Regions from separate parts of the Paenibacillus sp. J22P165 genome, predicted to be linked through region 1. Evidence: predicted binding sites of a transcription regulator. Region 1 holds the regulator's gene; the other holds the start of a gene.
The links. The regulator CtsR, encoded in region 1, represses protease genes until heat stress. The targets are predictions, from matches to a motif close to ATGGTCAATAAAGGTCAAACA.

Region 2: clpP (ATP-dependent Clp endopeptidase proteolytic subunit ClpP) is a predicted target of CtsR. The motif match lies at 1,340-1,360, and genes of this name have one in related genera.

Annotation. Positions count from the first base shown of each region.
Region 1 covers NZ_JCAUAP010000025.1:139-5,954, reverse strand. The annotation lists gene radA (DNA repair protein RadA) at 1-483, opposite strand, end outside; gene clpC (ATP-dependent protease ATP-binding subunit ClpC) at 698-3,142, opposite strand; gene mcsB (protein-arginine kinase McsB) at 3,204-4,265, opposite strand; gene mcsA (protein-arginine kinase activator protein McsA) at 4,289-4,795, opposite strand; gene AC58QM_RS34175 (CtsR family transcriptional regulator) at 4,809-5,270, opposite strand.
Region 2 covers NZ_JCAUAP010000010.1:310,834-316,649, reverse strand. The annotation lists gene AC58QM_RS25940 (stalk domain-containing protein) at 1-594, shown strand, start outside; gene clpP (ATP-dependent Clp endopeptidase proteolytic subunit ClpP) at 671-1,252, opposite strand; tRNA gene AC58QM_RS25930 (tRNA-Arg) at 1,422-1,493, opposite strand; gene AC58QM_RS25925 (sugar-binding transcriptional regulator) at 1,757-2,782, shown strand; gene gap (type I glyceraldehyde-3-phosphate dehydrogenase) at 2,869-3,876, shown strand; gene AC58QM_RS25915 (phosphoglycerate kinase) at 4,000-5,181, shown strand; gene tpiA (triose-phosphate isomerase) at 5,213-5,816, shown strand, end outside.

The sequences.
Region 1 (5,816 bases):
TATAGCTTCCTCGATAAGCTCGAGATTCGTCTCACATAATACATATAGCAGCGGAGAGGTGGCATTTAAACGATCTGCGCGGAGCTTCGTCTGCTTAATCGATTCTTCTCCTGATATATAAAGGACTTTTTGCTGGGCTTGTGTGAGTTCGAAGGACGTTTGTAGAAGCAAGGTTGATTTTCCGATACCCGGATCTCCACCAACGAGGATAAGTGACCCAGGGACAATGCCTCCACCTAGGACACGATTTAGTTCTTTGTTACTTGTAACAACCCTTGGTTCAGAGCTGCTTTCTATATGTATGATGGGGATCGCTTTTTCTTTCGTTTTGGGGATCGAAGATGTCATACCCTGCGTTCGAACGACTGTTTCAATTTCTTCCACCATCGTATTCCACGACTGACAACCTGGGCATTTGCCCATCCATTTCGGTGAATCATAGCCACATTCTTGACAGCTAAATTTGGTTTTTTGTTTACTCATTGAAGAAGTTGCTCCTTAATATCGGGATATCCTTTTTGGCTATCCTTACCAATAAAGTTTACCATTTTTATGTTTCTCATGAAAGTGCCGAAAGAAACAAAATAAACGGCTACTCCATCTTTCATGGACAGGATTCATCATATATTTCCCTAAATTTAAAAAAGCACCTCACTCCACCCTCATCGGATGAAGTGAAATGCTTCTTCACTTTCTCTTATTTCGTTAATGAGACGCCTTCGCCCTTCAGGACAACCAGTTCGCCTTCATTCTCATCAATGGTGAGTGAATCGCCTTTGGCAATATTGCCTCTAAGCAGTTCTTCCGACAAGCGATCTTCGATATGTTTCTGAATCGCTCTGCGCAATGGACGCGCACCATAGGTTGGATCGAAACCTTCCTTGGCCAGGAACATTTTCGCCTTGTCTGTTAACAAGAAATCTACCTCTTGCTCTTTCAGACGCTTGCGCAGATCATCCGCCATTAAGCTTACAATTTGAGCAATATGTGCTTCATCCAAAGAGTGGAATACAATGATTTCATCGATCCGGTTAAGGAACTCTGGACGGAAGCTTTTCTTTAACTCGCCCATAACTTTGTCTTTCATGTTCGTATAGTCTCTTCCAGCATCCAAAGCAGCTGTGAAGCCAAGCGAGGAGTTTTTCTTAATCATGTCCGCGCCGACGTTGGAAGTCATAATAATGAGTGTGTTACGGAAATCAACGGTACGACCTTTGGAATCCGTCAAACGACCATCCTCTAATACTTGCAAAAGGATATTGAATACCTCTGGATGTGCCTTCTCAATCTCATCGAGGAGGACAACAGAATACGGTTTACGGCGGACTTTCTCAGTCAGCTGGCCACCTTCTTCATATCCCACATACCCTGGAGGCGCCCCAACTAAACGGGAAGTCGAATGTTTCTCCATGTACTCGGACATATCGATACGAACAACCGCATTGTCATCTCCGAAGAGGGATTCTGCTAGCGCGCGTGCAAGCTCTGTTTTACCAACACCCGTTGGTCCAAGGAAGATAAAGGAGCCCATCGGACGCTTCGGATCCTTCAAGCCTGCTCTTGCGCGGCGGATCGCACGACTTACCGCTTTGACCGCTTCTTCTTGTCCAATGACGCGCTCATGAAGGATATCTTCCATCTTGAGCAAGCGTTCTGTTTCTTCTTCTGCAAGCTTGCTAACCGGGATTCCCGTCCAGCTCGCTACAATTTGTGCAATATCATCTGGGGTTACTTCTGTATCCAGACGACCTTGTTTTTCTTTCCACTCGTTCTTCGTGGAGTCTAGCTCTTCGCGAAGCTTTTGTTCCGTATCACGAAGTCCTGCTGCTTTCTCGAACTCTTGGCTTTGAACCGCAGCGTCCTTCTCTTTACGGATATTCTCCAGCTTGCTTTCAAGCTGCTTCAATGATGGCGGCGTTGTATACGAACGCAATCTCACCTTGGAACTCGCTTCATCGATCAAGTCGATCGCTTTATCCGGCAAGAAACGATCTGTGATGTAACGATCGGATAGCTTTACAGCTTCTTGAATCGCAGCATCCGTAATTTTCACACGGTGATGAGCTTCGTAACGGTCACGCAAACCATACAGAATTTGAATAGCCTCTTCAGGTGATGGTTGGTCTACCGTAATCGGTTGGAAACGACGCTCTAGTGCAGCATCTTTCTCAATATATTTGCGGTATTCATCGAGTGTTGTTGCACCGATACATTGTAGTTCGCCTCTGGCAAGAGCCGGCTTAAGGATGTTGGAGGCATCAATTGCACCTTCCGCTCCCCCGGCACCGATCAACGTATGAAGCTCATCAATGAACAATACGATATTACCGGCTTGTCGAATTTCGTCCATGATTTTTTTGAGGCGATCCTCGAATTCACCGCGATACTTCGTTCCTGCAACAACGGAACCCATATCCAGCGTCATAACACGTTTATCTTTCAACGTTTCCGGAATTTCATTGTTAATGATTTTCTGAGCTAGGCCTTCGGCAATTGCCGTTTTACCAACCCCTGGTTCACCAATTAGAACCGGATTGTTCTTCGTTCTGCGGCTCAGAACCTGAATGACACGCTCAATTTCTTTGCTACGCCCAATAACTGGATCCAAATGACCCTCTTTGGCGTAGGCAGTCAAATCTCTTGCTAACCCATCTAATGTAGGCGTGTTCACATTCGGATTCGTACCATGGCTAGGCGACACCGTTTCGCTGCTACCCAGTAATTGTAGAACTTGCTGACGCGCTTTGTTTAAGGAAACTCCAAGATTGTTAAGCACTCTTGCAGCTACGCCCTCACCCTCACGGATCAGTCCGAGCAAAATATGTTCAGTCCCCACATACGTGTGACCTAATTTTCTCGCTTCATCCATCGAAAGTTCGATCACTTTCTTAGCTCTAGGCGTATACGCGATGTTAGTCGGTTGTTCTTGCCCTCTGCCAATTAGAGATTCGACTTCATCTTGAATTTTCTCAAGACCAAGGCCGAGCGCAACGAGTGCTTTAGCAGCAATGCCTTCACCTTCACGAATAAGTCCAAGTAAAATGTGCTCTGTTCCAATATTGTTATGTCCCAATCGAACAGCTTCCTCTTGAGCAAGAGAAAGCACCTTCTGCGCACGTTCCGTAAATCTGCCAAACATCATAGCGAACACCTCCAAAAGTAGTATATCTATGGATTTCCTAAAGGATGATTCTTATCTTACTTTATACCCTACCGAATTTCTCGCGAATCAGTTCCGCCCGTCGCATATCCCGTTCATCCGCATTCAGCTTCTCACCTGCATATTGCTGAAGGAATCCAGGCTGCGTCATAACTAACAGTTCATTGAGCACATTGGAGGATACATTGTTGATGATGCCGAGGTCAATCCCCAGCCTTACATCTGACAGCCTTTGAGCAGCTTCCTTAGAGTCTATAATCCCTGCATAGGAGAGGATACCAAGGGACCGATTTACACGATCAATAATCCGCATTCTAGACTCTTGCAATAGCTTATGTCTCGCGGCGCGTTCATGCTCTATAATTTGCCTCGCTACACTATATAAATTATCAATAATCTCTTCTTCCGATTGACCTAACGTAATTTGATTAGAGATTTGGAATAGATTACCTAATGCTTCGCTACCTTCCCCATATAATCCTCTAACCGTCAATCCAACTTGTGTAACAGCGGATAAAATACGATTAATTTGCTGACTTAGTACTAGCGCAGGTAGATGCATCATGACAGAAGCTCGAATCCCCGTGCCGACATTTGTCGGGCAGCTTGTTAGATAGCCTCTTTTTTCATCGTATCCATAATCCATGTGTGTTTCAAAAATATCGTCAATCTGGTTCGCCAGATCCCAAACCTCTTTAATCTGGAAGCCAGGACATAAACATTGTATGCGAAGATGGTCTTCTTCATTGATCATAATACTAATCGACTCATTATCGCTTAAAATAACGGCACCATTCCTGGATTCGTTAGCTAAATTAGGACTAATTAAATGTTTCTCCACTAGCACCATTCGCTCGAGCTCATTCAGCTCTGCTAATGGAATGAGCGAGAAGTTGCTTATCGTCTCCAACTCTTCATTCTCAAGAACTCCAGATAACTGTTCCAGCACTTCTTGGGATTGTTGATTGGTCGCGAGCATGGGATATGGATAATCTCTCAGGTTACGTGCAATTCGGATCCGACTGCTTATGACAATATCCGACTCTGGCCCTTCACCCTTCATCCATTCACTCAAAGCATCTCCTGTAAACCGCTGTAATGTCACTGGATTCACACTCCCTTACAAACTTACATACCCGCAATTTTCTTCTCAATCTCACGAATTTGGTCACGTATCTGGGCAGCCTGCTCGAATTCTTCGCTCTCGATACAGGTCATCATATCTTTCTTCAAAAGATCGATTTCACGCTTGCTTTGAATAATACCGCCACTTCGCTTGGGAACTTTCCCAACATGCACGATATTCCCATGCACTCGCTTGAAAAGAGGATCTAGTTTAACCGAAAAACTCTGATAACAGGACCCACAACCAAACCGACCTAATTTACTGAATTGCGAGTACGTAAGACCGCAGTTATCACAGCGGATAGCCTGAGACTTCGCCGCGGACAGCGGTTCAAAATCAAGTAAGCCTGATAGTAAATTGTGAATCGAAAAGCCGTTCGATGTTCCTGGAATCATCTCGCCCTTCTCGCGGGCACAATTCTCACAAATGTGGAACTCGTTCTTGTCTCCATTCACAATTTTGGTGAAGTGAAGAGTCGCCGGTCGTTTCCCGCATTCCTGACAAACCATTCCATCTGCCTCCTTATCTGCTAAGCAAGGATATCAGCATTGCTTTGAGAATCTTAGCCCGAATTTCATCGCGCAGCGGGAGTTTGAAGGTCAATACATCTCTGGATATCGCTGCCCGAATCAGGTTAGCTTCTCTGGTGGAAATATAATGCCCCTCTTGCAATTGATAAATGAGCCCCTCTGAGGTGACTTGATCAATGTGGGTATGAATCGTACGGAAGATGTGATCTAGAATAGATCCATGACTCTTGAGCTCGATTTTCTGAATCCGAATATAGCCGCCGCCTCCGCGTTTACTCTCTACCACATAGCCCTTTTCCAAGGTAAACCTTGTACTGATGACATAATTGATTTGAGAAGGTACGCATTGAAACTGGTCTGCTAAATCGTTCCGTTGAATCTCGATTGCTCCTTCCGAACTTTGTTGCAGGACATGCTTTAAATACTGTTCAATAATTTCTGATACATTGCGCATCAATTCGGCCTCCCAGATTTCTAGAAGTAAATTGACTTTGACTTTCTTTGACCTTAACTAAATTATAATCATTTCCTTTCTTTTTGACAAGTACTGCTCCTAAAATGTCTTCCACTACGAATCCGATAGCCTTATGTGAACCTTACTATTGTTGACCTTACCTAGGGATTTATTCGAAAGTTATTTAAATAAAAGCTTTTACTGCCGCTCGATTTACCAACATTCTACTTTGTATCACATATCCCGCTACTTCAATTGTGGAACCTCGGGGTCTAAATGTACACATTGATTCCATTGATTGAAATAGATGGATTTTGTACAGTTAATTCAGCTGTATTTGCCTCATTGGGCGATATAAATGGATTTTGTACAGCTAATTTCGATGTTGGAGTCAAAAATCAAGAGTTCAGCTATTTTTAGCTGTAGGTTTTCCATCTAATTCATTTTTTTCGGGCAAATCGATGATATTTACTGTAGTTTCTACAGCTATTTCGGTTTCATCGGGATCTACCGTCACCGATAGAACGCAAAAAAGAGTCTTACCTA
Region 2 (5,816 bases), on a different contig from region 1:
GCAAGCTATGTGTATGCGAAATTGCCTGACTTCTATCCTGGGCAAGGTGTGAATTTGTTCTATGATGTCGAGACGAACGGCGTGCTACAAATGTCCTTTATCGCAACGGATAAAATGCTGACGCCAACGACAGTGAAGGAGTTACCTTTACTCGCTTTTAACGGGCATGTTCGCGGGACTTTCCCGGTTTCTGAGATTCAATGGAAAATTGATGCCTCCAGCTTTACGAAACCTTCCGTACTCACGATCGGCGATAATAAGACCGACCCGTTCGTCAAGGGTTATGATGTGGTGCGTAAGCAAGAGGTGGAGAATGGCGGGAATTACGGTGTGGTCTATAAGATCCATGCGGATAAGCCGCGCAAAATGGCAGTGATGATCATGGCTAGAGGCGGCGTGTTCAAAGGACCGTTCAAAATTAACGGTGAGATCATTCCTGTACCGTACTCCGGTGTTATTACCGCGTTCGATGGCTTGGAAGTATTAGCACGCACGACAGGGACGGAAGAGGCACTGGATATTGAGTTTACACCTCCAGCAGGCTCCGCGTTCCCGATTGATTTAATTTTCTACCCACTCGAAGATCTGAAATAAGACAAACAAAAAACCAGCCGATCTTCAGCGCTCAGGGCGAGCGTGAGGATCAAGCTGGTTTTTTTCATGTATAAAATTAGACGCGTTCGATGACTTTATCGATGAGACCGTATTCGGCTGCTTCTTTAGCACTCATGAAGTTATCACGGTCTGTATCCTTCTCGATGCGCTCGAACGTTTGTCCTGTACGCTCTGCAAGGATTGTGTTCAGGTTGTCTCTCATTTTCAAAATGCGCTTCGCGCGAATTTCGATATCAGAGGCTTGACCTTCTGCACCGCCAAGTGGTTGGTGAATCATGACTTCGCTGTTCGGAAGCGCGTAACGCTTGCCTTTGGCACCAGCAGTGAGCAAGAAAGCACCCATCGAAGCGGCCATACCAACACAGATCGTGGATACGTCTGGTTTGATGAACTGCATCGTGTCGAAGATCGCCATACCGGCTGTGATGGAGCCGCCTGGGCTGTTAATGTAAAGCGAGATATCTTTATCAGGATCTTGTGCGGCCAAGAAGAGCAACTGAGCAATGATGGAATTCGCCACAACATCGTTGACACCCGTGCCTAAGAATATAATGCGGTCCTTCAGCAAGCGAGAGTAGATGTCATATCCTCTTTCACCGCGCGCGTCCTGTTCGACGACCATAGGAATAAAACTCATGAGAATGACCTCCTTGGGGTTGGGTTACCTACTATTGGGTACATACTATTTACAGTATCTACAAGTATGATAACGAAAAAACCTCCGAAGGTCAAGAAAGGTCAAACTAAACACAAAAAAAATCAGCTAAGGGCTGATTTGGGGTACTTCCTATCTAATTATTACTGGACGCGCCCGAAAGGAATCGAACCTTTATCTCAGGCTTCGGAGGCCTACGTCATATCCATTGGACCACGGGCGCATAGTTTAGAAATAGTGAAGCAAGGGTTATTATAAGTCAGCTTTCTAGAAAAAGCAAGATGGTAAGCCCTTACAGGCCCATTTGGAGAAAAATGTTTGAACAAATGTTGAATGTTGCGCAGGAAATGGTTATAATAAGAACTGTAATCGAGAAACAATATAAGAAATGCGCAAGGAACTTTTTTTTCACCCGGGTGGGACGCAAAATGTATACCCGGGACATAAAACGTCCAACAATGGATCAGGAGCGTTCAAAGTCGTCCTATGAGAGAGATTCTAGACATACAGAAACAGCTCATGCCTGATCTTATGGACATCATGAAGAAGCGGTACTCGATTCTGCAGCACATCTTAGTATCCGGCGTTGTCGGAAGAAGGACCCTAGCGTCCTCACTCGACATGACGGAGCGCGTGCTCCGCGGTGAAGTTGATTTCCTGAAGGAGCTTGGGCTTCTGGAGTCGGACGCAAGCGGAATGAAGATCAGCGAGTCTGGTCGTCAGTTGCTGGAAGATATGCAGCCGATCATCAAGATGGCGTTTGGTCTGACAGATTTAGAAGACAGCATCGCCAAAGCCTTTCACATCTCACATGTGATTATCGTCCCAGGGGATTCCGATACTTCGGTGTTTACGAAGAAGGAGCTTGGACGAGCGGGTGCGGCCGCTCTACGCAAATACGTTGCCAAAGATGATATCATCGCGGTGACGGGTGGATCGACCATGGCGCAGATTGCGAATAACTTGGCGATATCTTCTTCGATGAAGGGCAGCTGGTTCGTCCCTGCACGCGGTGGGCTTGGTGAAAGTGTGGATATGCAAGCTAACACGATTGCTTCCATCATGGCTAAGAAAACTGGCGGGAAATACCGATTGCTGCATGTGCCCGATCATCTTGGAGAAGAGGCATATCAATCGCTGATTCAAGATCCACAGATTCAGGAAGTTGTTGACGCAGTGCGCAGTTGTCGCATTGTTGTACATGGTATCGGAGATGCTATGGTCATGGCACGCCGCCGTAAGGTGGATGCTGGGACTACGAGTAGTCTGAAAGCCGATGGGGCGCTTGCTGAGGCGCTTGGCTATTATTTTGACCGTCAAGGGAATGTGGTTCATAAGATGCCGACAGTCGGATTACGGCTTGAGGATCTGCAACGGGTGGAAGTGGTCATTGGTGTCGCTGGCGGGAAGAGCAAAGGTGAAGCCATTGCTTCTGTGCTCAGACATGGGCAGGAAGATGTGCTAGTAACGGATGAAGCAGCGGCTTTGGAAATTATGAAGCATGTAGAATGAAGAAGTTTGACATCATAACGTGTGCCCTTATCGGCTTACGTTTTGAAATATATATATCATGCATGTAAACCTAGGAGGAACTGACTATGACAACAAAAGTAGGTATTAACGGTTTTGGACGTATTGGTCGTAACGTATTCCGCGCAGCATTGAACAACCCAGATGTACAAATCGTGGCAGTAAACGATTTGACAGACGTTAAAACATTGGCTCACTTGCTTAAATATGACACTACTCACGGTAAACTAGACGCTACAGTTGAAGCTGGTGAAGGTGAATTGATCGTTAACGGTCGTTCCATCAAAGTTTTTGCTGAGCGTAACCCTGGGGATCTGCCATGGGCATCTGTAGGCGCTGAAATCGTAATCGAATCCACTGGTATTTTCACAGCGAAAGAAAAAGCAGAACTTCACTTGAAAGGTGGAGCTAAGAAAGTTATCATTTCCGCTCCAGCTTCTGACGAAGATATCACAATCGTACTTGGTGTTAACGAAGACAAATACGATCCAGCTGCACACACAATCATCTCCAACGCTTCTTGTACAACAAACTGTCTAGCTCCTTTCGCGAAAGTTATCAACGATAGCTTCGGAATCGTAAAAGGTATGATGACAACTGTTCACTCTTACACAAATGACCAATCCGTTCTAGACGTTCCACATAAAGACCTTCGTCGTGCTCGTGCAGCAGCTGAGAACATCATTCCTTCCAGCACTGGCGCAGCTAAAGCAATCGGTCTAGTTCTTCCTGAGCTTAAAGGCAAATTGAACGGTATGGCTATGCGTGTTCCTACACCTAACGTATCCGTAACTGATTTGGTTGTTGAACTTAAAGTTAACGTAACTGTTGACGAAGTAAACGCAGCTTTGAAACAAGCTTCCGAAGGCCCGCTTAAAGGCATTCTTAACTACACAGAAGATGCACTTGTATCCAGCGACTTCAACGGTGACCCAGCTTCTTCCACAATCGACGCTTTGTCCACAATGGTAGTTGGCGACAACATGTTGAAAGTTGTTTCCTGGTACGATAACGAGTGGGGTTACTCCAACCGCGTTGTTGACTTGGTAGCTTTCATCGCGAAAAAAGGTCTGTAATTTCATAATCATCACATACAAAACCACATGAAGGGGAGAAGCGATTCTCCTCTTTATGTGCGATTTACACATAGAAAAAGTTAGATCCGGAAGATAACCATACACGCTCAGGAGGCTTTTACGATGAATAAGAAAAGTGTTCGCGATGTTGAAGTAGCTGGTAAAAGAGTATTTGTTCGCGTTGATTTCAACGTGCCTGTAGAGAACGGACAAATCACTGACGATACACGCATTAGAGAAACGCTTCCTACGATTAAATTCTTAGTAGAAAAAGGCGCTAAAGTTATTCTTGCTGCTCACTTTGGTCGTCCAAACGGTCAAGTGGTGGAAGAGCTTCGTTTAACACCAGTTGCTGCGAAATTGGCTGAGCTTCTTGGTCAAAACGTGATCAAAGCGGATCAATCCGTTGGTGAAATCGTGAAAGCACAAGTCGATGCGCTTGAAAATGGCGACGTTCTATTGCTTGAAAACGTTCGTTTCAACGAAGGCGAAGAGAAGAACGATCCAGAACTAGCAAAAGCTTTCGCTGACCTAGCTGATCTGTTCGTGAATGATGCTTTCGGTGCTGCTCACCGTGCACATGCTTCAACTTCAGGTATCGCAGCGTACATTCCAGCGGTTTCCGGTCTTTTGATGGAAAAAGAGCTTGATGTTCTTGGTAAAGCGTTAAACAACCCTGAGCGTCCGTTCACTGCGATCGTTGGTGGATCCAAAGTTAAGGACAAAATTGCTGTTATCGAAAACCTTTTGAACATTGCAGATAACGTCTTGATTGGTGGCGGTCTGTCCTATACATTCTTGAAAGCACAAGGCTATGAAATCGGTAAATCGCTTTTGGATAACTCCAAACTTGATCTAGCACTTAGCTTTATTGCAAAAGCCAAAGAAAAAGGTGTTAACTTCTTACTTCCTGTAGATATCGTTGTTACGGATAAATTCAGCGCAGATGCGAACACGCAAATCGTTGATATTGACAGCATTCCTGCAGATTGGGAAGGTATTGATATCGGACCGAAAACACGTGAGCTTTATGCAGACGTAATCGCGAAATCCAAACTAGTTGTTTGGAATGGACCGATGGGCGTATTCGAAATCGAGCCTTTCTCCCATGGTACGCTTGCAGTAGCACAAGCTTGTGCAACATCTGAGGGTTACACAGTTATCGGTGGTGGAGATTCCGCTGCAGCAACTGAGAAATTCCACTTGGCTGAGCAAATGAACCATATGTCCACAGGCGGCGGCGCTTCCTTGGAGTTTATGGAAGGTAAAGCATTGCCGGGCGTAGTAGCACTTAACGATAAATAGAAATTATTTTCCCATAAAAGGAGCCTGACTCATGAGTAGAACACCGATTATCGCGGGTAACTGGAAAATGTTCAAAACGGTTTCCGAAGCAATCAGCTTCGTAAACGAAGTGAAAGGCAGCACAGTTGAAGGCGTGGAGAGTGTTATTTGTTCCCCTTTCACTAACCTACCTGCACTTGTTGAAGCTACAAAAGGTACAGACGTACACGTTGGCGCACAAAACCTTCACTTTGAAGATAACGGCGCGTTCACAGGTGAAATCAGCGGCGTGATGTTGAAAGATCTTGGCGTTGAATATGTCATCATCGGTCACTCCGAGCGTAGAGCTTACTTCGCTGAGTCCGACGAGATCGTGAACAAGAAAGTCGTTGCGGCTTTCAAACACGGCTTGAAACCAATTCTTTGCGTAGGCGAGAAGTTGGAAGAGCGTGAAGCAGGTCAAACGAAAGACGTTTGTAAAGTACAAACAGAAGCAGCTTTTGCTGGTCTTAGCGCAGAGCAAGCAGCACAAGTGGTTATCGCATACGAGCCAATCTGGGCAATCGGTACAGGTAAATCTTCCACAGCGGAAGATGCACAAGACGTGATCGGTTACATCCGTACATTGGTGAGTGGTCTTTACGGCGCAGCAGTAG